DNA from 2 places in the Streptomyces sp. NPDC037273 genome. Region 1 is predicted to be linked to the other one. Evidence: riboswitches for the same ligand, from Rfam matches in the RefSeq annotation. Region 1 holds a riboswitch; the other holds the start of a gene.
The links. Region 1 has a riboswitch for glycine ahead of gcvT (glycine cleavage system aminomethyltransferase GcvT). Riboswitches for the same ligand answer to the same signal wherever they lie in the genome.
Positions count from the first base shown of each region.

Region 2: another riboswitch for glycine. It lies ahead of gcvP (aminomethyl-transferring glycine dehydrogenase); the one in region 1 lies ahead of gcvT (glycine cleavage system aminomethyltransferase GcvT).

Region 1 is NZ_JBVJVO010000003.1:505,722-516,605, forward strand. It holds gene ACZ7G1_RS11575 (hypothetical protein) at 38-280, shown strand; gene ACZ7G1_RS11580 (L-serine ammonia-lyase) at 338-1,708, opposite strand; gene glyA (serine hydroxymethyltransferase) at 1,860-3,128, opposite strand; gene gcvH (glycine cleavage system protein GcvH) at 3,153-3,530, opposite strand; gene gcvT (glycine cleavage system aminomethyltransferase GcvT) at 3,608-4,723, opposite strand; glycine riboswitch at 4,785-4,910, opposite strand; glycine riboswitch at 4,911-5,010, opposite strand; gene ACZ7G1_RS11600 (AAA family ATPase) at 5,171-5,833, shown strand; gene ACZ7G1_RS11605 (enhanced serine sensitivity protein SseB) at 5,967-6,707, shown strand; gene ACZ7G1_RS11610 (enhanced serine sensitivity protein SseB C-terminal domain-containing protein) at 6,818-7,609, shown strand; gene ACZ7G1_RS11615 (ABC transporter permease) at 7,974-9,002, shown strand; gene ACZ7G1_RS11620 (ABC transporter substrate-binding protein) at 9,113-10,879, shown strand.
Region 2 is NZ_JBVJVO010000020.1:4,838-15,721, forward strand. It holds gene ACZ7G1_RS34775 (DUF881 domain-containing protein) at 1-915, shown strand, start outside; gene ACZ7G1_RS34780 (FHA domain-containing protein) at 995-1,936, shown strand; gene ftsR (transcriptional regulator FtsR) at 1,966-2,709, shown strand; gene ACZ7G1_RS34790 (bifunctional nuclease family protein) at 2,763-3,236, shown strand; gene ACZ7G1_RS34795 (MerR family transcriptional regulator) at 3,429-4,046, shown strand; gene ACZ7G1_RS34800 (DNA polymerase IV) at 4,157-5,590, shown strand; gene ACZ7G1_RS34805 (PRC-barrel domain-containing protein) at 5,687-6,052, opposite strand; glycine riboswitch at 6,166-6,265, shown strand; gene gcvP (aminomethyl-transferring glycine dehydrogenase) at 6,443-9,328, shown strand; gene ACZ7G1_RS34815 (DUF5999 family protein) at 9,422-9,628, opposite strand; gene ACZ7G1_RS34820 (hypothetical protein) at 9,961-10,551, opposite strand.

The sequences.
Region 1 (10,884 bases):
CCGCCGGGGCATCCCGGCGTTTTCAGGAGGCAATGCCATGTACCGCCGCACAGCAGCCGCACTCGCCACCGCCGTCACCGCCGGAGCCCTCGCGCTCGGCGCCGCCGGCTCCGCCTCGGCCAACCCGGGCGCGGGCTGGTACCCGCGCAGCCACCACGCCTCGTACGCCGAGTGCCAGGCCGCGGGCAAGGCCGGATACCAGATCTGGGGCCCGATCTTCTTCTGCGAGCCCCTCAGCTCCACCCGCCCGGACGTGATCGTCCTCTGGGTCCGCGCCTGACACACGAACGGCCGGCCCCGGGAATCCCGGGGCCGGCCGGCCGTGCGCGTGAACGGTTCAGCACTCGATGATGTTCACCGCGAGACCGCCGCGCGCGGTCTCCTTGTACTTCACGCTCATGTCCGCGCCGGTCTCCTTCATGGTCTTGATGACCTTGTCGAGGGAGACCAGGTGGCTGCCGTCGCCGCGCATCGACATCTTCGCCGCCGTGACGGCCTTGACCGCCGCCATGCCGTTCCGCTCGATGCACGGGATCTGGACCAGGCCGCCGACCGGGTCGCAGGTCAGGCCCAGGTTGTGCTCCATGCCGATCTCGGCCGCGTTCTCCACCTGCTCCGGGGTGCCGCCGAGGACCTCGGCGAGCGCGCCGGCCGCCATCGAGCAGGCCGAGCCGACCTCGCCCTGGCAGCCGACCTCGGCGCCGGAGATCGAGGCGTTCTCCTTGAACAGCATGCCGACCGCGCCGGCCGCGAGCAGGAAGCGGACGATGCCGTCCTCGTCGGCGCCCGGCACGAAGTTCATGTAGTAGTGAAGGACCGCCGGGATGATGCCGGCCGCGCCGTTGGTCGGGGCGGTGACCACCCGGCCGCCCGCCGCGTTCTCCTCGTTCACGGCCATCGCGTAGAGGGTGATCCACTCCATCGCGTGCGCCGCCGGGTCGCCCTCGGAGCGCAGCTTGCGGGCCGAGGTCGCCGCGCGGCGGCGGACCTTCAGACCGCCCGGCAGGATGCCCTCGCGGGACATGCCGCGCGAGACGCAGGCCTGCATGACCCGCCAGATCTCCAGGAGACCGGCGCGGATCTCCTCCTCGGTGCGCCAGGCCTTCTCGTTCTCCAGCATCATCGAGGAGATCGACAGACCGGTCTCCTTCGCCAGCCGCAGCAGCTCGTCACCGGTGCGGAAGGGGTACTTCAGGACCGTGTCGTCCGGCACGATCGGGTTCTCGCCGGCCACGGCGTCCTCGTCCACGACGAAGCCGCCGCCGACCGAGTAGTACGTCTTCTCCAGGACGAGCGCGCCCTCCGCGTCGTACGCGAAGACCGTCATGCCGTTGGCGTGGTACGGGAGCGCCTTGCGCCGGTGCAGGATCAGGTCGTCGTCGAAGGAGAACGGGATCTCGTGCGCGCCGAGCAAGTTGATCTTCCCGCTCGCCTTGATCCGCTCGAACTCCTCGTCGGCGCTCTCCACGTCCACGGTGCGCGGCGAGTTGCCCTCCAGGCCCAGGAGCACCGCCTTCGGGGTGCCGTGGCCGTGGCCGGTCGCGCCGAGCGAGCCGTACAGCTCCGCTCGTATCGCCGCCGTGTGGGCCAGCAGGCCCTCGTTCTTCAGCCGGCGGGCGAACATCCGGGCCGCGCGCATGGGGCCCACCGTGTGGGAGCTCGACGGACCGATGCCGATCGAGAACAGGTCGAAGACCGAGATGGCCACGGAAGGACTCCTTGTGGGGGCTAGACGCCGTTGTCTGCCGGGGTGGAGCAGAAAAGCGTGGGGAGGGGGCTGAGCATGAGCAGGGGCACCGCGCTCACTGTCCAGTGTGCGCGGTGCCCCGGAGCTTTCGTACGAACAAAAGGGTACGAAATTACTTCAGGCCGGGGTACAGCGGGTGCTTGTCCGCCAGCGCGGTCACGCGGGCCTTGAGCGCCTCGGCCTTCTCGGCGTCGAAGCCCGGCTTCAGGGTCTCCGCGATCACGTCGGCGACCTCGGCGAAGTCCTCCGCCTGGAAACCGCGGGTGGCGAGCGCCGGCGTACCGATGCGCAGACCCGAGGTGACCATCGGCGGGCGCGGGTCGTTCGGAACGGCGTTCCGGTTGACCGTGATGCCGACCTCGTGGAGACGGTCCTCGGCCTGCTGGCCGTCCAGCTCGGAGTTCCGCAGGTCCACCAGGACCAGGTGCACGTCCGTGCCGCCGGACAGGACCGAGACGCCGTGGGCGGTGACGTCGTCCTGGACCAGGCGCTCGGCCAGCGCGCGGGCGCCGTCCAGGGTGCGCTGCTGGCGCTCCTTGAACTCCTCCGAGGCCGCGACCTTGAAGGAGACGGCCTTGGCCGCGATCACGTGCTCCAGCGGGCCGCCCTGGAAGCCGGGGAAGACCGAGGAGTTCAGCTTCTTCGCGAATTCCTTCTTCGCGAGGATGATGCCGCCGCGCGGGCCGCCGAGCGTCTTGTGCGTGGTGGAGGTCACCACGTCCGCGTACTCGACCGGGTTCGGGTGCAGACCCGCCGCGACCAGGCCGGCGAAGTGGGCCATGTCGACCCACAGGTACGCCTCGACCTCGTCGGCGATCCGGCGGAACTCCGCGAAGTCCAGCTGGCGCGGGTAGGCGGACCAGCCCGCGATGATGACCTTCGGGCGGTGCTCCTTGGCGAGGCGCTCGACCTCGGCCATGTCGACCAGGCCGGCCTCGTCCACGTGGTACGCGACCACGTTGAACTGCTTGCCCGAGAAGTTCAGGCGCATGCCGTGGGTCAGGTGACCGCCGTGCGCCAGGTCCAGGCCCAGGATCGTGTCGCCCGGCTGGGCGATCGCGAAGAGGGCGGCCTGGTTCGCGGAGGCGCCGGAGTGCGGCTGGACGTTGGCGTACTCGGCGCCGAACAGGTCCTTGATCCGGTCGATCGCGATCTGCTCGGCCACGTCGACGTGCTCGCAGCCGCCGTAGTAGCGGCGGCCCGGGTAGCCCTCGGCGTACTTGTTGGTGAGGACGGAGCCCTGGGCCTCCATGACCGCGACCGGAGCGAAGTTCTCCGAGGCGATCATCTCGAGGGTGGACTGCTGGCGCAGGAGCTCGGCGTCGACGGCGGCGGCGACGTCGGGGTCGAGCTCGTGGAGGGGAGTGTTCAGAAGCGACATGAATCGATCCCTAGGGGGTCTCGGTTAGCCGGCGGTGAAGGCGGTGTACTCGTCGGCGGAGAGCAGGTCCTTCGGCTCGTCCGCGAGGCGCACCTTGAACAGCCAGCCGCCCTCGAACGGGGCGGTGTTCACCAGCGCCGGGTCGTCGACGACGTCCTGGTTCGTCTCGACGACCTCGCCGGTCACCGGGGAGTACAGCTCGCTGACGGACTTGGTCGACTCCAGCTCGCCACAGTCCTCGCCCGCGGTCACGGTGGCGCCGACCTCGGGAAGCTGGACGTACACGATGTCGCCGAGCGCGTTCGCCGCGTGCTCGGTGATGCCGACGGTGGCGACGCCGTCAACGGCGTCCGTCAGCCACTCGTGCTCCTTGCTGTAGCGAAGCTGCTGGGGGTTGCTCATGGCCTGATTCTCCTGGATCGGGGGAGTACTGGTGTACGTGGGTCTTGCGGGGTGAGACGCCGGGTGAGACGAATGCGTCACTTCTGGCGCTTGTAGAACGGCAGTGCCACGACCTCGTAGGGCTCGTGGGTGCCGCGGATGTCCACACCTACACCCGGCGTGCCGGGAGCCGCGTGCGCCGCGTCGACGTACGCGATGGCGATCGGCTTGCCGAGCGTCGGGGACGGCGCGCCCGAGGTGATCTCGCCCACGACCTCGCCGCCGGCGACGACCTGGAAGCCCGCGCGCGGGACACGGCGGCCCTCGGCGATCAGGCCGACCAGCTTGCGCGGCGGAGAGGTCTCGGCACGCTCGGCGGCGGCCTCCAGGGCCTTGCGGCCGACGAAGTCGCCGGGCTTCTCGAACTTCACGACCCGGCCGAGGCCCGCGTCGAACGGGGTGAGGGCGGTGGTCAGCTCGTGGCCGTACAGCGGCATGCCCGCCTCCAGGCGGAGCGTGTCACGGCAGGACAGGCCGCAGGGGATCAGGCCGACGCCCGCGCCCGCCTCGGTCAGCGCCTTCCAGACGCCCTCCGCGTGCTCGGGCTTCAGGAACAGCTCGAAACCGTCCTCGCCGGTGTAGCCGGTACGGGCGATCAGCGCGGGCACGCCCGCGACCGTGCCCGGCAGACCGGCGTAGTACTTCAGGCCGTCCAGGTCGGCGTCGGTGATCGACTTCAGGATGCCGGGGGACTCCGGGCCCTGGACGGCGATCAGCGCGTACGCGTCGCGGTCGTCGCGCACCTCGGCGTCGAAGCCCTCGGAGCGGGCGACGAGGGCGTCCAGGACGATCTGGGCGTTGGAGGCGTTGGCGACGACCATGTACTCGGTCTCGCCCAGGCGGTAGACGATCAGGTCGTCGAGGATGCCGCCGTCCTCCTGGCAGATCATCGTGTAGCGGGCGCGGCCGTTGCCCACGGTGGAGATGTTGCCGACCAGGGCGTAGTCCAGGAGGTCCACGGCCTGCGGGCCGGTGACCGTGATCTCGCCCATGTGGGAGAGGTCGAAGAGGCCGGCCTTCGTGCGGACGGCGTTGTGCTCGTCGCGCTCGCTCGTGTACCGCAGCGGCATGTCCCAGCCCGCGAAGTCGGTCATGGTCGCGCCCAGCGAACGATGCAGGGCATCGAGGGCGGTCAGACGGGGGGCAGTGCTCATGGGGTGGCTCCCGGGTCCCAAGGGCGTGATCGGTGACGAAAACACATGACGGGCGAGGACGTCCTCCCCATCTGTCATGGAACCTGAGAGGTTCACCGAGAGCATCTCGTCACCGAGGGATCGGCGACGTGAGTTCGGCTTGCACCTTGGGTGGGGACACGGCAGGTGTCCCGCTTTTCAGATCTGCCTCATCCGCGCGGTACGGGGCCTGAGAGATTCAAGGGAGGGTCTTGCTCCTTCGGCGTCCGGGCGCCGAAGGCGGTCCGGAACTCTCCCGCGCGGATTCGAGCGGCCGGTATGCGATTGTGTGGCGACTGTGCGCGCCTGGCGCGCACATCATTGCATGCGGTGTCGGCGGGGCAAATCGCTTGTGTCTCATTACCGTTTCTTTACACTTCGTGGGCAAGGGTCTCCTCAGGTCTCCTGAGACCCGACAGGGGGAGCGCGATGAGGATCGAGCACACCGGCGCGTACGCCACCGGCACCGGGATACCGGCCCAGCGGGCCCGCGCCAGGACCCGCCGTCGCGGCCGGCTCCTGCGCGACCTCCGCGAGCGCGGCGGCCACGGCCCGCGCGCCCTCCTCTTCGCCGCGGGCGACCTCGTCGTCGTCTCCGGACTCCCCGGCAGCGGCAAGTCCACCCTCATGAGGCGCGCCGCCGAAGGCCGCGGTATCGACTCCCAGGACGCCCGCGAGCGCTGGGAGGCCCGCATGCCCCGCCTCCTGCCGTACGCCGTCTACCGCCCCCTCGTCCGCCTCGCGCACTACGCCGGGCTCCGCCGCGCCCTGCGCTCCGGCATCAGCGTGATCGTCCACGACTGCGGCACCCAGTCCTGGGTGCGCGGCTGGCTCGCCCGCGAGGCCCGCCGCCGTGGCGGCGCCCTGCACCTGGTCCTCCTCGACGTCACCCCCGACACCGCGAGGGCGGGCCAGGACGCCCGCGGCCGGGGCGTCTCCGCCTACGCCTTCGCGCGGCACCGCAGAGCCGTCGGCCGGCTCCTCAAGGCCGCCGAGGGAGGCAGCCTCCCGCCCGGCTGCTCCTCCGTCACCCTCCTCGACCGCGCCGCCGCCGACACCCTCCGCCGCATCGCCTTCCGCGAGGCCGCGTAGCGCCGCTCCGGCCCGTCCCGCCGCCCCGGGGGACCCCGTACCCTTCCCTTTTGGCCACGGCGGCCCCGGGGCGGCGTTAGGGTGCTGCCCGGCGGCCGGTGCGGCAGGCCGTGCGAGAAGGGGAAACGCGACCGTGGACGTGACGTGGCCGGGCAATGAGCTCGAAGAGGTCCTAGCCGCCTCACTCGGCAACCCCGCGGCGGGCGGCCGGCTCGTCGAGGTGCTGGGCCGCAGCCAGGTCTGGGTGCCCCTGCCGAACGGCGGCGGCCCCGACAGCCCCGGCCTCGACCTCGCCACCATGGAGATCGAGGGCGCCGCCTACGTCCCCGTCTTCAGCTCCGAGCAGCAGTTCCTCGCCTGCGTCGGCGAGCACATGTCCTTCGCCGTCGCCCCCGCCCGCGACTTCGCCCGCGGCCTGCCCCCGCAGCTCGGCATCGCCGTGAACCCCGGGGGCACCGCCGGAGTCCCGCTGCCCCCGCCCGCCGTCGCCGAACTCTGCCGCAGCGGCCGCACCCCGCTCGACGGCCCCGCCACCGGCGGCCGCGTCCGGCTCTTCGAGCCGGACTGGCAGGACGACCCCGTCGACTTCCTCGCCGCCGCCTCCGCCGAATTCGAGGCCACCGGCGTCGTCACCAGCGCCCGGCGGGCGCTCGCCAGCGTCGAGGGCACCGAACCGGCCCTCTTCATCGGCGTCCAGCTCGCCCACTGGGAGGGCGCCGACCGCAACGCGCCCCTGGACGCCCTCGGCCGCGCCCTCGGCCGGGTCGAGGTCGCCTGGCCGGTCAACCTCATCCTGCTCGACATGGCGCAGGACCCGGTCGGCGACTGGCTGCTGGAGCGGGTGCGCCCGTTCTACCAGCGCGCCGCCGTGTGAGCGACCTCCTGTTTAAGCTGAACTGACCGGTGAGCCGAACCGACTCGGCAGCGGCACGCGAGCCGCGCGGAACATGGTGGACGGAAGAGGGGCGGGGACCCATGGTGAGCGTGAGCGCGTCAGGCACCGCTGCGGCCGGACCAGTCGAGCGCATGCTGCGCGAGGTGGCACCCGGACGCTACGACGCGTACGAGCAGCTGCTGCACGCCCTCGCCGACGGCGAACTCTGGATGCTGCTCTGGCACGGCGCGCCCGGCTCCCCCGAGGCCCAGTACGGGAACATGGAGGTCGACGGCTTCGGCTACGCCCCCTGCGTCACCTCCCCCCAGGAGCTCGCCGCCTCCGGCTGGAACCGCGCCCACGAGCTCGTCACCGGCCGCGAGATCGCCCGGGCCCTCTACCCCGACCGCTGGGGCGTCTGGCTGAACCCGCACGCCCCCGGCGGCGGCGTCGGCATCCCCTGGGCCGACCTGCGCCGGATCGCCACCGGTCTCGACCGGATGCCCGCGGGACCGCTCCGCGTCTCCGAGCCCGCCGTGGAGATCCCGCAGTTCTACGCCCTGCTCACGCAGAACGCCCACCGCACCCCGGCCGTCCGCGCGCTGCGCCGCGGCTGGGTGCAGCCCGCGCTCGGCTCCCCGTACCTCGCCATCGGTCTCGACCTGTACGACACCTCCCCGGCGGCCGTCGACACGGTCCGCGCGATGATGCGCCAGTCCATCGGCTCCGTACCCGACGGGCTGCCCGTCTCCACGGTCGCCCTCTCCGACTCCTACGACCCGGTGGCGCTCTGGCTGCGGGCGAACGCGCGCCCCTTCTACGACCGCGAGGCGCACGTCGGCCGCGGTTCCGCGCCCGCTCCGGGGTACGGCTACCCGCCGCCGGCGCCGTCCGGATACTGAGACGTCGCCTTCCTCCCCGTCCGTACCGACAGCCCCGCGGGGCCTCTCCGGAGGCCTTCGTTCGCCCCAATTGAGGAGCTCAAACGCCCTGTTGGGCGACATGCCCGATTGTGGGGAAGAGGACCCGAGTTGGTCCGCTCAGGTGATCACGACGTCCGGATAACGGAAGTCGCAGCACCGCATCACGTTTGAGCAAACATTCCTCGTCAGGGCTGGCGGGTGATCACGAACGCATTGAAGACTCCCCGGAACACCGGGCGTTCGGCTCCTTTTCGAGCCCTATGCCCAGCAGGTTGTTCCACCGAGCCGCTACCCGCGGCGGGCAAGGGCCGGCTACCGGCGGCCGAGAGGGGTCCTCACCACGATGACGGCACCACTGCACGAGACGAGTGCGGGCGAGGCGACCGCCACCGTCGACGGTGCGCCCGACGCTTCCGGCACCCCGGACGGCCCCGGCACGGCCGCCAAGGCGATCGAGGGCCGCTCGCCCTGGAAGATCGCCTGGACGCGCCTCAAGCGCGACAAGCTCGCCCTCGCCGGCGCGTTCGTCGTCCTCTTCCTCGTCCTGGTCGCGATCTTCGCGCCGGTCATCGTCGGCCTCCTCGGCCACCCGCCGGACGAGTTCCACGAGGACCAGATCGACCCGCTGTTCGGCACCCCGATCGGCTCCTGGGGCGGGGTGAGCTCCGACTTCCTCTTCGGCGTCGAGCCCGTCAACGGCCGCGACGTCTTCAGCCGGATCGTCTACGGAGCCCGGATCTCGCTGCTCGTCGCCTTCCTCGCGGCGGTCTTCGCGGTCGCCCTCGGCACCGTCCTCGGCATCATCGCCGGCTACTTCGGCGGCTGGATCGACGCGGCCCTCAGCCGGGTCATGGACGTCATGCTCGCCTTCCCGCAGCTGCTCTTCACGATCGCCCTGGTCTCCGTCCTCCCGAACAAGCTCCTCGGACTCGACGGCTCGGGCGTCCGCATCGCCGCCCTGGTGCTCGTCATCGGCTTCTTCGGCTGGCCGTACGTGGGACGCATCGTCCGCGGCCAGACCCTCTCGCTGCGCAACCGCGAGTACGTCGAGGCCGCCCAGAGCCTGGGCGCCGGCCGCCTCTACATCCTGCGCCGTGAGCTGCTGCCCAACCTGATCGCCCCGATCACGGTCTACGCGACGCTCATGATCCCGACCAACATCCTCACCGAAGCGGCGCTCAGCTTCCTCGGCGCGGGTGTCAAGCCTCCCACCGCTTCCTGGGGGCAGATGCTGTCGACGGCCATCACCACGTACGAAGCGGACCCGCTCTTCATGGTGATCCCCGGCCTCGCGATCTTCATCACCGTCCTGGCGTTCAACCTCTTCGGCGACGGCGTGCGCGACGCGCTCGACCCGAAGGGCTCCCGCTGACCGTTCGCCGACGACACGCAAGACCCGCCCCTGCCGCTGGCGACAGGAGGCTGATCCCCAATCGGCGGACCGCCGTAACGGCCGCCACTATCCCGGAGGTTGTTGGACCCATGCTGAAGAGCTCCCAGCGCAGAATCGCCGCGGGCGCGCTGCTTGCCGCGGCCACGATGGTCGCCGCCACGGCTTGTGGTGGCGGTGCCAAGTCCGGTGACGGCGGCAACGGCAAGGCGGGCGCGGCCGGCTTCAACGCCGCCGTGAACAAGGTCGCCAGCCCCTCCACCAAGAAGGGCGGCGAGCTGAAGTTCATCGGCTCGCAGGAGGCCGACTCGTGGGACCCGCAGCGCGGCTACTACGGCTTCGTGTGGGACTTCCAGCGCTACTACACGCGCCAGCTCGTCACCTTCAAGGCCGAGCCGGGCTCCGCCTCCACCGAGCTCGTCCCGGACCTCGCCACCGACGCCGGCAAGATCTCCGAGGACGGCCTCACCTACACCTTCACGCTGAAGGACGGGGTGACCTGGGAGGACGGCAAGCCGATCACCTCCAAGGACATCAAGTACGGCATCGAGCGCGTCTGGGCCCAGGACGTCATCTCCGGCGGCCCGATCTACCTCCAGCAGGTCCTCGACCCCAAGGGCGAGTACAAGGGTCCCTACAAGGACACCTCCGCGGACAAGCTCGGCCTGAAGGCCATCGAGACCCCGGACGACAAGACCATCATCTTCAAGCTGCCGGTCGCCAACGGTGACTTCCTGCAGCTGCTGGCCATGCCCGCCGCCTCCCCGGTCCGCCAGGACAAGGACACCAAGGCCAAGTACGGCCTGAACGTCTTCTCCTCCGGCCCGTACAAGTGGCAGTCGTACACGCCGAACAAGTCCATGAAGCTGGTCCGCAACGACAAGTGGGACCAGAAGACGGACAACGTCCGCAAGGCGCTCCCGGACTCCATCAGCGTCACGTTCACCACGAACGCCGACGACATGGACAACCGTCTGATCGAGGGCGAGTACGACCTCGACATCAACGCCACCGGTGTCGGCGCCTCCGCCCGCCAGAAGGTGCTCCAGCAGCACAAGGAGAACGCGGACAACCCGCAGACGGGCTTCATCCGCTACGCGGTCTTCCCGCAGACGGTCATCCCCAACATCGAGTGCCGCAAGGCGATCATCTACGCCGCAGACTCGAAGTCCCTCCAGACCGCCCGTGGTGGCCCGCAGGCCGGTGGCGACATCGCCACCAACATGCTTCCGCCGGGGCTGAAGGGTGCCGACCCGAAGGCCGACCCGTACGGCAAGCTCGGTGGCGCCCCGGACCTGGCCAAGGCCAAGGAGGCGCTCAAGAAGTGCGGTAAGCCGAACGGCTTCAAGACCACGATCGCGGTCCGCAACAACAAGAAGATCGAGATCGCGACCGCCGAGTCCCTCCAGCAGTCGCTGAAGGCCGTCGGCATCGAGGCCGAGATCGACCAGTTCGACGGCGCCCAGACGTCCGGCATCATCGGTTCGCCGAAGGTCGTCAAGGACAAGGGCTACGGCATCATCATCATGGGCTGGGGCGCCGACTTCCCGACCGGTCAGGGCTTCCTCCAGCCGCTGGTCGACGGCCGCTTCATCCTGCAGAGCGGTAACAACAACTTCTCCGAGCTGAACGACAAGGCCGTCAACGGCCTGTTCGACCAGGCGCTGAAGGAGACCGACCCCGACAAGGCCGGCGAGCTCTACAAGCAGATCAACACGAAGGTGTCGGAGGCCGCGGTCTACCTGCCCTTCACCCACGAGAAGAACATCATCTGGCGCAGCTCCCGGCTGACCAACGTCTACACGGCGGACGCCTACAACGGCCGCTACGACTACGCGTCGCTCGGCGTCGTCAAGTAATCCGA
Region 2 (10,884 bases), on a different contig from region 1:
CCCGAGAGCTCCCAGGACCCGCGGAAGCCCGAGGGGCGCGGGGACGCCGGTGGCGTCGAGAGCCCGCGCGCGGCCGAGGCCGCTGGGGCGCCGGAGGTGCCGGTGGTCCCGGTGGCGTCTGAGGGCGCTGTCGGTGGTGACGCGCTGGGCCAGGACGTCCCGGCGCCCGGGCCGGGCGCGGTGGCCGGGGACGAGTCGAACGGGCGGCGGAGGCTGGCGTCCGCGCTGTGGCCGCCGCGGGTGACGCGGGCCCAACTCATCGTGGCGCTGCTGTTGTTCGTGCTCGGGCTGGGCCTGGCGATCCAGGTCTCGTCGACGAGCGAGAACAGTGCGCTGCGCGGGGCGCGCCAGGAGGACCTGGTGCGGATCCTCGACGAGCTCGACGACCGGACGCAGCGCCTGGAGGACGAGCAGGCCCGGCTCGAGAAGCAGCGCTCCGAGCTGGAGTCCAGCTCGGACCAGGCCGAGGAGGCCCGTAAGCAGACCCAGGAGAAGGAGCAGCAGCTCGGCATCCTGGCCGGCACGGTGGCGGCCCAGGGGCCCGGCATCACGCTGACCGTCGGCGATCCCACCGGTGCCGTCGAGTCGGACATGCTGCTCGACGCGATCCAGGAGCTGCGTGCCGCGGGCGCGGAGGCGATCCAGGTCAACGGTGTGCGGGTGGTCGCGGACAGTTATTTCACCGGCAGCGGTGAAGACATGCGGATCGATGGAACGAAGGTGGCCGCTCCGTACGTCTTCAAGGTCATCGGCAAGCCGGAGGATCTCGAGCCCGCGCTCAACATTCCCGGCGGTGTCGTGCAGACCCTCGAGAAGGAGCAGGCCACGGCCCGGGTGGAGCGGTCGGCGAAGATCGTCGTCGACGCCTTGCGACCCGCGAAGCGGCCTGACTACGCTCGGTCGTCCTCGCAGTGAGCGGGGACGAGGGGGTCCCGCGACAAGGGCATGACGTTGCGGGGGGTCGGCGCACCACAACGGTGGTGCGTGGTGGAAACTGTCCGGAGGATACGGACGTTGTGAAGGTGTCCGGGTCGGCAGGTGTGATGGATCTCGGTTCGTCCTGCCCCACGGGCGGGTCTGTTTCGGTCAAGGGGAATCGCCCGTGAGTTTTTTTGCGAAGTTGTTCGGCAAGAGCGGACGCGAGGACGGCGGTAACGCCAAGCACCGCGCGTCGCGCCACGCCCAGAGCGAGGAGCAGGGTGCCGAGCGCCCGCTCTTCCGCGATGAGGTCGGCGGCCAGGGCGGTGACATTCCGGGCACTCAGGGCGCGTCGTCTGTTGACCCCGCCGGTGCCGCCCGCATAGGTTTCGGAGAACCATCAACCTCAAGTACGGGTGGAGGGTTTGCCCCCGATCCGTACGCGACCCAGACCTCCGCGGGGCTGCCGCGGCAGGAGGACGCGTCCATGCCGGTGTGTACGAGGTGCGGTCACCGCAACACGGCCGACAGCCGCTTCTGCTCCCACTGCGGCACGCCGCTGCGGGGCGGGGTCGCCGCCGAGCGCGCGTCGGAGACGACGTCGACCATCTCCATCTCGGGCCTTGAGGCGTACGACGCCGAGGTCACCGGCCAGACGCAGCTGCCGTCGCTCTCTCCCGAGGCGCTGGCGGCCGTGGAGGCGCTGCCGTCGGGTTCCGCGCTCCTCGTGGTGCGCCGGGGTCCGAACTCGGGCAGCCGGTTCCTGCTCGACGGCGAGCTGACCACGGCCGGCCGCCACCCGCAGAGCGACATCTTCCTGGACGACTTCACCGTCTCCAGGCGGCACGTCGAGTTCCGGCGGGCGCAGGACGGCAGCTTCACCGTCTCCGATGTCGGCAGCCTCAACGGCACGTACGTGAACCGTGAACCGATCGACTCGGTCGTTCTGTCCAACGGCGACGAGGTGCAGATCGGCAAGTACCGGCTGGTCTTCTACTCGAGCCAGCGAGGCGTGTGACGCCTCGGAGAAGCCTTCAGGGAAGGTCCATGCTGCGAACACCGACGGGCGGTGCCGGATCCGGCACCGCCACCGCGGGCGACCGGCTGGTCAGCATCGGTACGGTGCTGAACCAGCTGCGCGACGAATTTCCCGAAGTGACGATCTCCAAGATCCGGTTCCTGGAGGCCGAGGGGCTGGTCGAGCCCCGGCGTACGGCCTCCGGATACCGGAAGTTCAGCCCGCAGGACGTGGAGCGGCTCGCCCAGATCCTGCGGATGCAGCGTGACCACTATCTTCCGCTGAAGGTCATCCGCGAGCATCTCGACGCCCTCGCCCGCGGGGAGCAGATCAGGCTTCCGGCGCCCGGGCGCCGGCGGGACCTCCTGGAGGGGGCCTGGGAGCAGGACGCGGAGGCGCCGACCGCCGCGCGGATCGGGCGGGCCGAGCTGCTCGCCGCCGCCGAGGTGACCGAGGCCGAGCTCGCCGAGTGGGAGTCGTACGGTCTGATCGCCGAGACAGAGGGCGGAGGCTACGACGCCGAGAGCGTGACGGTCGCCAGACTCGTAGCGGATCTGGGGAGATTCGGTCTGGAACCGCGCCACCTGCGGGCCGTGAAAGCGGCCGCGGACCGGGAGGCCGGGCTGATCGAGCAGGTGGTCGCACCGCTGCGCCGGCACCGGAATCCGCAGACCAGGGCCCATGCGGAGGCCACCGCGCAGGAGCTGGCGGCGCAGTCCGTACGGCTGCACGCGGCGCTCGTCCAGACGGCCCTGGGCATCCGGCTGCAGTGAGCCCCGAGGGGCCCGACTATCCAAACCGGTCGGGCACGTCCTAGGGTTGCTGTGTGAACGAGCTCGACGTTGTGGGTGTCCGGGTGGAAATGCCCTCCAACCAGCCGATCGTGCTCCTGCGTGAAGTGGGAGGCGATCGGTATCTCCCCATCTGGATCGGACCGGGGGAGGCGACCGCGATCGCCTTCGCCCAGCAGGGGATGGCGCCGCCGCGGCCGCTGACGCACGACCTGTTCAAGGACGTGCTGGAGGCCGTGGGCCAGGAGCTCACCCAAGTCCGCATCACGGATCTGCGTGACGGGGTCTTCTACGCCGAGCTGGTCTTCGCCAGCGGCGTCGAGGTGAGCGCGCGGCCGTCCGACGCGATAGCGCTGGCCCTGCGGACCGGGACGCCGATCTTCGGCAGTGACGGTGTGCTGGACGACGCCGGCATCGCGATTCCGGACGAGCAGGAGGACGAGGTGGAGAAGTTCCGCGAGTTCCTCGACCAGATCTCACCGGAGGACTTCGGGACCAACAGCCAGTGAGGCGCGAAGCCGCGGCCGGAGGCCGTTCGCGGGGTGCCGTCGGAGTAAACGAGTAGCCTTTCCCCGGGGAGAGATCAGGGAAACCACTCTCAGGGTGATTATCACTCGGCGTGCCGAGTGTGGCGATCGTTGACGCACCCCTGGTGACTGCCTACCTTCGTGTGGGCAGGTCAAGGACGGAGGGTCGGCGTGATGAGCAGCGCGGACGGTACGGCAGGTAGCTCGCTCGGACGTGTGTCCGGGGAGAGCGGTCCGTATCCGCTTCACGGCAGTGTGGGCGACTTCGGGACGGACGCGAGTGCCGGCACGGCGGACGAGGCCGTCGGCTATCGCGGACCGACGGCGTGTGCCGCCGCCGGGATCACCTATCGCCAGCTGGACTACTGGGCGCGCACCGGGCTCGTGGAGCCGAGTGTGCGGCCCGCGTACGGGTCGGGGACGCAGCGGCTCTACAGCTTCCGCGACGTCGTCGTGCTGAAGATCGTCAAGCGTTTCCTCGACACCGGGGTGGCGCTGCAGAACATCCGGGCCGCCGTGCAGCACCTGCGGGCCCGGGGTTTTCGCGATCTGGAGCGGATGACGCTCATGAGCGATGGCGCCACGGTCTACGAGTGCTCCTCGCCGGACGAGGTCGTCGACCTGCTCCAGGGCGGGCAGGGCGTCTTCGGGATCGCCGTCGGGGTCGTGTGGCGGGACGTCGAGGCAGCGCTCTCGCAGCTGCACGGGGAGCGCGTCGACACGGGCGAGACGCTGGTCGGACACAACCCGGGTGACGAGCTGGCCAGGCGCCGGCGCGACAAGGCCGTCTGAGCCGGCCCCTTTCGCGGCCCCGCGGATCGATTCGTACGAAGCCGGAACTTCAGCGGCCCCGCCGATCGTGTGCGGGGCCGTTGTCAGTGGCGTAGGGCAGCATCGGAACCGTGAGAGCCGCGCCGACGATCCTGCATCTCGACATGGATGCGTTCTTCGCCGCCGCCGAGCAGGCGGCGAAGCCGAGCCTGCGCGGAAAGCCGGTGGTGGTCGGCGGTCTGGGGCCGCGGGGTGTGGTCGCGACGGCCTCGTACGAGGCGCGGCGGTTCGGGGTGCATTCGGCGATGCCGATGGGGCAGGCGCGCAGACTGGCGCCGAACGCCGCCTATCTCGTGCCGCGGTTCGCCTTCTACCGGTCGATCAGCGAGCAGGTGATGGAGCTGCTCGGCAGACTCTCGCCGCTCGTGGAGCCGCTCAGCCTGGACGAGGCCTTCGTCGATCTGGAGGCCGGGGGTGTGGCCGACGACAGCGCGAGCGCGCGGGCCGTGGGGGAGCGGCTGCGGGCCGACATCCTGGCGACGACGGGGCTGACGGGGTCCGTGGGGCTCGCGGGGTCGAAGATGATCGCGAAGATCGCCTCCGAGGAGGCGAAGCCGAACGGTCTCGTGCTCATCGAGCCGGGCACCGAGCGGGAGCTGCTCGGGCCCAGGTCCGTGCGGATTCTTCCCGGGGTCGGGCCCGCCACCGGGGAGCACCTGCGGAGGGCCGGCATGACCACCGTGTCCGACCTCGCGGAGGCGGGCGAGGACGAGCTCGTACGGCTCCTGGGGCGGGCGCACGGGACCTCGCTGTACCGGATGGCCCGGGGGTACGACGACCGGCCGGTGGTCGCCGAGCGGGACGCGAAGTCCGTGTCGGTCGAGGACACCTTCGACGTGGACCTGCACGACCGGGTGCGGATCAGGGGCGAGGCGGACCGGCTCGCCGACCGGTGTGTGGGGCGGCTGAGGGCCTCGGGGCACTCGGGGCGGACCATCGTCCTGAAGGTGCGGCGGTACGACTTCTCGACGCTGACGCGGTCCGAGACGCTGCGGGGGCCGACGGACGATCCCACGGTGGTCAGGGAGGCCGTGGGGCGGCTCCTCGAGGCCGTGGACACCACCGGGGGCGTACGGCTCCTGGGGGTCGGGGTGAGCGGGCTCGCGGACTACACGCAGGAGGACCTGTTCGCGCAGGCGAGTGCGAGTGCGAGTGCGAGTGCGGAGGCGGGCGCGGGTCCGGGTCAGGGTCCAGGTGCGGAAGCGGGGGTGGGGGAAGGTGCGGAAGGCGCCGCCGCGGCCGTTGAGGGCCCCGTGGGCGGCCTGGAGGACGCGGAGGGGGCAGGAGTGGCGGGAGAGGCTGCCGGGCCCGTGGAGCGGCACTGGGCGCCCGGGCGTGATGTGCGGCATGCGGTGTACGGGGCCGGGTGGGTGCAAGGCAGCGGGCTCGGGCGGGTCACCGTGCGGTTCGAGGAGCCGAGGTCGGCCGTACCGGGGCGGGTCCGGACCTTCGCGGTGGACGATCCGGAGCTGGTGGAGGGGGAGCCGTTGCCCCTGGTGGGGTGAGACGGCCGCGACTGTGCCCCACCCGCGCCGGCCGGCGGTCGTGCGGGTGGGTGGGGGTGCGCCCCGCGGAGGTCGGCCGGGGCGGGGCGCCGGGGGTCAGGGGCCGGCGAGGCGCCCGAAGTCGGTGTCGGGGTAGTCGCTGGGGGGCGGGGGGAGGGTGAGGCTGTAGTGGCGGTAGAGCTGGAGCTCCTGCTCGGGGGAGAGGTGGCGGCCGACGCCGAAGTCGGGGGCGTCCTTGATGAGCGCCCGTTCGAAGGGGATGTGGAGGCCGTCCGCGAGGAGATCGCTGGGTTCCAGGGGGACGAAGGCGTCCCGGCTGAAGAGGCCGGTGCGGACGGCGGCCCATTCGGGGATGCCGGTCGCGTCGTCGAGGTACACCTCGTCCACGGTGCCTATCTTGTGTCCGTTGCGGTCGAACGCCTTGCGGCCGATCAGGCTGCGCGGATCGATGTCGGTCTGCACGGTCCCTCCAACTGGTCGCAACTGCTCTACACCCCTACCAAAGTGCACAACTGGGATGTCGGCCACTTGAGCGATGGGAGGGACAACCGCGCTGGTAGGCTGGCTGTGGCTGTCGACCCTGTGCGGGAGAGTCCCCCGGAGAAACCTTCCGGTGGGCGCCGAAGGAGCAAATCCTCCCCGGAATCTCTCAGGCCCCTGTACCGCGCGGACGAGGTCACTCTGGAAAGCAGAGCGGTGTCCGACGGCACTCGCTCTCACCGACGGTGAAAGCCGGCGTGCCGCGAGGCGTGCCGGTGAAACTCTCAGGTTGAGATGACAGAGGGGGAGGCCGTCCGGGTACCCGCGCCGTGGTGCCCCTCGCAGGTCGTGACGACCAGGAGGCCTCCGTACATGACCGCCAACCGCATTCCGCTCTCCGAGCTCGAGCAGGGCATCCCGTTCGAGCAGCGGCACATCGGACCCGACGCCGAGGCGCGGGCCAAGATGCTCGCCCAGGTCGGTTACGGCTCGCTCGACGAGCTCACCGCCGCCGCGGTGCCGGACGTGATCAAGAACGCCGAGGCGCTGGGCCTGCCGGCCGCGCGCACCGAGGCAGAGGTCCTCGCCGAGCTGCGTACGCTCGCCGACCGCAACCAGGTCCTGGCCCCGATGATCGGACTCGGCTACTACGGCACCTTCACGCCGCCGGTCATCCTGCGCAACGTCATGGAGAACCCGGCCTGGTACACGGCGTACACGCCCTACCAGCCGGAGATCTCCCAGGGCCGCCTCGAAGCCCTGCTGAACTTCCAGACCATGGTCGCCGACCTGACCGGTCTGCCCACCTCGGGCGCCTCCCTCCTGGACGAGGGCACCGCCGCCGCCGAGGCCATGGCGCTGTCCCGCCGTGTCGGCAAGGTCAAGAACGGCGTCTTCCTCATCGACGCCGACGCCCTGCCGCAGACGATCGCCGTCATCGAGACCCGCGCCGAGCCGACCGGTGTCGAGGTCGTCGTCGCCGACCTGAGCGAGGGCATCCCCGCCGAGGTCGCCGAGCGCGGTGTCTTCGGCGTGCTGCTCCAGTACCCCGGTGCCTCCGGCGCCGTCCGCGACATCAAGCCGCTGATCGACGCCGCCCACGAGCTCGGCGCGATCGTCACCGTCGCCGCCGACCTGCTCGCGCTGACGCTGCTGACCTCGCCCGGCGCGCTCGGCGCCGACATCGCGGTCGGCACCACCCAGCGCTTCGGTGTGCCGATGGGCTTCGGCGGTCCGCACGCCGGCTACATGGCCGTCCAGGACAAGCACGCCCGCTCCCTGCCCGGCCGCCTGGTGGGCGTGTCCGTCGACGCCGACGGCAACCGCGCCTACCGCCTGGCCCTGCAGACCCGCGAGCAGCACATCCGCCGCGAGAAGGCCACCAGCAACATCTGCACCGCCCAGGTGCTGCTCGCCGTCATGGCCGGCATGTACGCGGTCTACCACGGCCCGGACGGCCTGAAGCAGATCGCGCAGCGCACCCACCGGTACGCCGCCATCCTCGCCGCGGGTCTGACCGCCGGCGGCGTCGAGCTCACCCAGGGCGCCTTCTTCGACACCGTCACCGCCCGCGTCCCGGGCAAGGCCGACCAGGTCGTGGCCGCCGCCCGCGAGGCCGGCGTGAACCTCCACCGCGTCGACGCCGACCACGTGTCGATCTCCTGCGACGAGACCACCGGCCGCGCGCAGCTCGCCACGGTCTGGGGCGCCTTCGGCGTCACCGCCGACGTCGAGGCCCTCGACCTCTCCGTCGAGGACACCCTGCCGGCCGGGCTGCTGCGCTCCGACGCGTACCTGACCCACCCGGTCTTCCACGCGCACCGCTCCGAGACCTCGATGCTGCGCTACCTGCGCAAGCTCGCGGACCGCGACTACGCGCTGGACCGCGGCATGATCCCGCTCGGCTCCTGCACGATGAAGCTGAACGCGACGACCGAGATGGAGCCGGTGACCTGGCCCGAGTTCGGCCAGATCCACCCGTTCGCCCCGGTCGAGCAGGCGCAGGGCTACGTCACGCTCATCACCGAGCTGGAGGAGCGCCTCGCCGAGGTCACCGGCTACGACAAGGTGTCGATCCAGCCCAACGCCGGTTCGCAGGGCGAGCTGGCCGGCCTGCTCGCCGTCCGCGCCTACCACCGCGCCAACGGCGACCTGCAGCGCACGGTCTGTCTCATCCCGTCCTCCGCGCACGGCACCAACGCCGCCTCCGCGGTGATGGCCGGCATGAAGGTCGTCGTCGTCAAGACCGCCGACGACGGCGAGGTCGACGTCGCGGACCTGCGCGCCAAGATCGAGCAGTACCGCGACGAGCTGTCGGTGCTGATGATCACCTACCCGTCGACGCACGGCGTCTTCGAGGAGCACGTCGCCGACATCTGCGCCGAGGTCCACGAGGCCGGCGGCCAGGTCTACGTCGACGGCGCCAACCTCAACGCGCTGGTCGGTCTGGCCAAGCCGGGCAAGTTCGGCGGCGACGTCTCGCACCTGAACCTGCACAAGACCTTCTGCATCCCGCACGGCGGCGGTGGCCCCGGCGTCGGCCCGGTCGGCGTCCGCGCCCACCTCGCCCCGTACCTGCCGAACCACCCGCTCCAGCCCACCGCGGGCCCGGAGACCGGCGTCGGCCCGATCTCGGCCGCCCCGTGGGGCTCCGCGGGCATCCTGCCGATCTCGTGGTCGTACGTCCGCCTGATGGGCGGCGAGGGCCTCAAGCGCGCCACCCAGGTCGCCGTCCTCGCGGCGAACTACATCGCCAAGCGCCTGGAGCCGCACTTCCCGGTGCTCTACACCGGCCCGGCCGGTCTGGTCGCCCACGAGTGCATCGTGGACCTGCGTCCGCTCTCGAAGGAGACGGGCGTGACGGTCGACGACATCGCCAAGCGCCTCATCGACTACGGCTTCCACGCGCCGACGATGTCGTTCCCGGTGGCCGGCACGCTGATGATCGAGCCGACCGAGTCCGAGGACCTCACCGAGCTCGACCGCTTCTGCGACACGATGATCGCGATCCGCGCCGAGATCGAGAAGGTCGCCTCGGGCGTGTGGCCCGGCGACGACAACCCGCTGCACAACGCGCCGCACACCGCGGCCGCGCTGGGCGGCGAGTGGAACCACCCGTACACCCGTGACGAGGCGGTCTTCCCGGCCGGCGTCTCGGCCGCCGACAAGTACTGGCCGCCGGTGCGCCGCATCGACGGTGCCTTCGGTGACCGGAACCTGGTCTGCTCGTGCCCGCCCATGGACGAGTACGACCACTGAGCATGAGCCGAGGGCCGGTTCGGAGGATCTCCTCCGGGCCGGCCCTCGGTCTTTCCCTCGAAGGCCTTTCCCTCGAACGGTGGCGCCGCCCGCTCAGGCGGCGGTCGTCACCTGGCCCGCGGTGAGCGGCCGGTGCGGGGCGATGATCTGCCCGTCCGGCAGCAGTTCACCGGTGTCCTCGAAGAGCAGGACGCCGTTGCACAGCAGGCTCCAGCCCTGCTCCGGGTGGTGTGCCATCAGTCGGGCCGCCTCCCTGTCGGCGGAGTCGGCGGTCGGACAGGCAGGCTGGTGCTGGCACATGGGTGGGTTCTTTCGCTGCGTCGTAGTGGATGTCCTGCGGCTCTTCGCGCTCATCGCCGCCCCCGTCGGTCGGTTCGGTTCCGATCCCAGTCTTGCCCTACGGAAGGTCATCCGCAGGTATTTCGCGTCAGCTCGTCCTCTCCGGGGAAGACGCATCACCCGCAGGGGCGGTTCAGGTCAACTGCACCGTCTCTTCGGGTGGTTCGGGGTGGTCCGAGCGGGCTAGTCCGTACGGGAGGGGTGTTCGGGAGGTCCGTTCGGGCGCGTTGCTCGGACAGCAGTGCGCCCCGTGACCCGGCCGGGTCACGGGGCGGTGCGGCGCGTGCGGTGGATCAGGCGGGCGCCGCCGAGCCCAGAAGGGGCGGCGGCGCGAGGCGCGTACTCAGGACGGGCAGGAGGTCGGCCACCTGGTAGGGCCGGTGGGCCGCGATCCCGGGCGGCGCGGGGGCGAGCGGCACCATCAGGTCGGCGGCGGCCGGGGCGACGGCGGTGCCCTCGGGCTCCGGGTCCGCGTGCAGCCAGAGGGTCAGCATGTAGAGCTCCGGTACGGAGAGCAGCCGGGGTTCGTACGGGACGGGCAGCGCCTCGGCCTGGAGGAGGGCCCGTTCGGTCGCGGTGACGTACGGTCCCTCGAAGAAGTGCGAGAACGTCCAGCCGTCCGGTGTGAGCATGGTGTCCGCGGCGGCGATCGCCCGGTCCCCGTGCCGGATGAGGAAGCGCCAGCCGGCGAGCCGGGTGCGGGGCGCGATCCCCGGTGCTCCGGCGACGCCGAGGACGTGCACCGGCAGCGGGTGTTCGGGGCTCAGTGGTCCCTGTGCGGCCCGCAGGGCGGGCGTTCGCGCCTCGCGGACGGCGGTCGGCGAGCCGAGGGCCGCGAGGACACTGCGGAGGGCCGGCGCGGGGGCCGGAGAGGGTCGGAGCATGGTGGGTCGCCTCTCACTCAGGAGACACGGTGACGCGTGGGCAGGTACGACGGCGCTGTCGGCGGCGGGGCCAGAGAGGGGCCATGAGGCCATGGCCGGGCGCCAACACTCTGCCTCGTCCGCGGAGTTTATACGACACGTGTTCACACAGTGTTTCCGCTAGACGCCGCCGATATTCCTGACAAGGCGTCATCAAGCCGTATTCGGGGGGAGTTGAAGCGGAATCGTGATGAAGGCGCCGCCCTCACCTGCGTAAATCCCGTGGAGCCGGACGGCTGAATTCCGACCCCGGCTTCGCGGACAATAGGACATTGGTATATGTCGGCCGTTCCG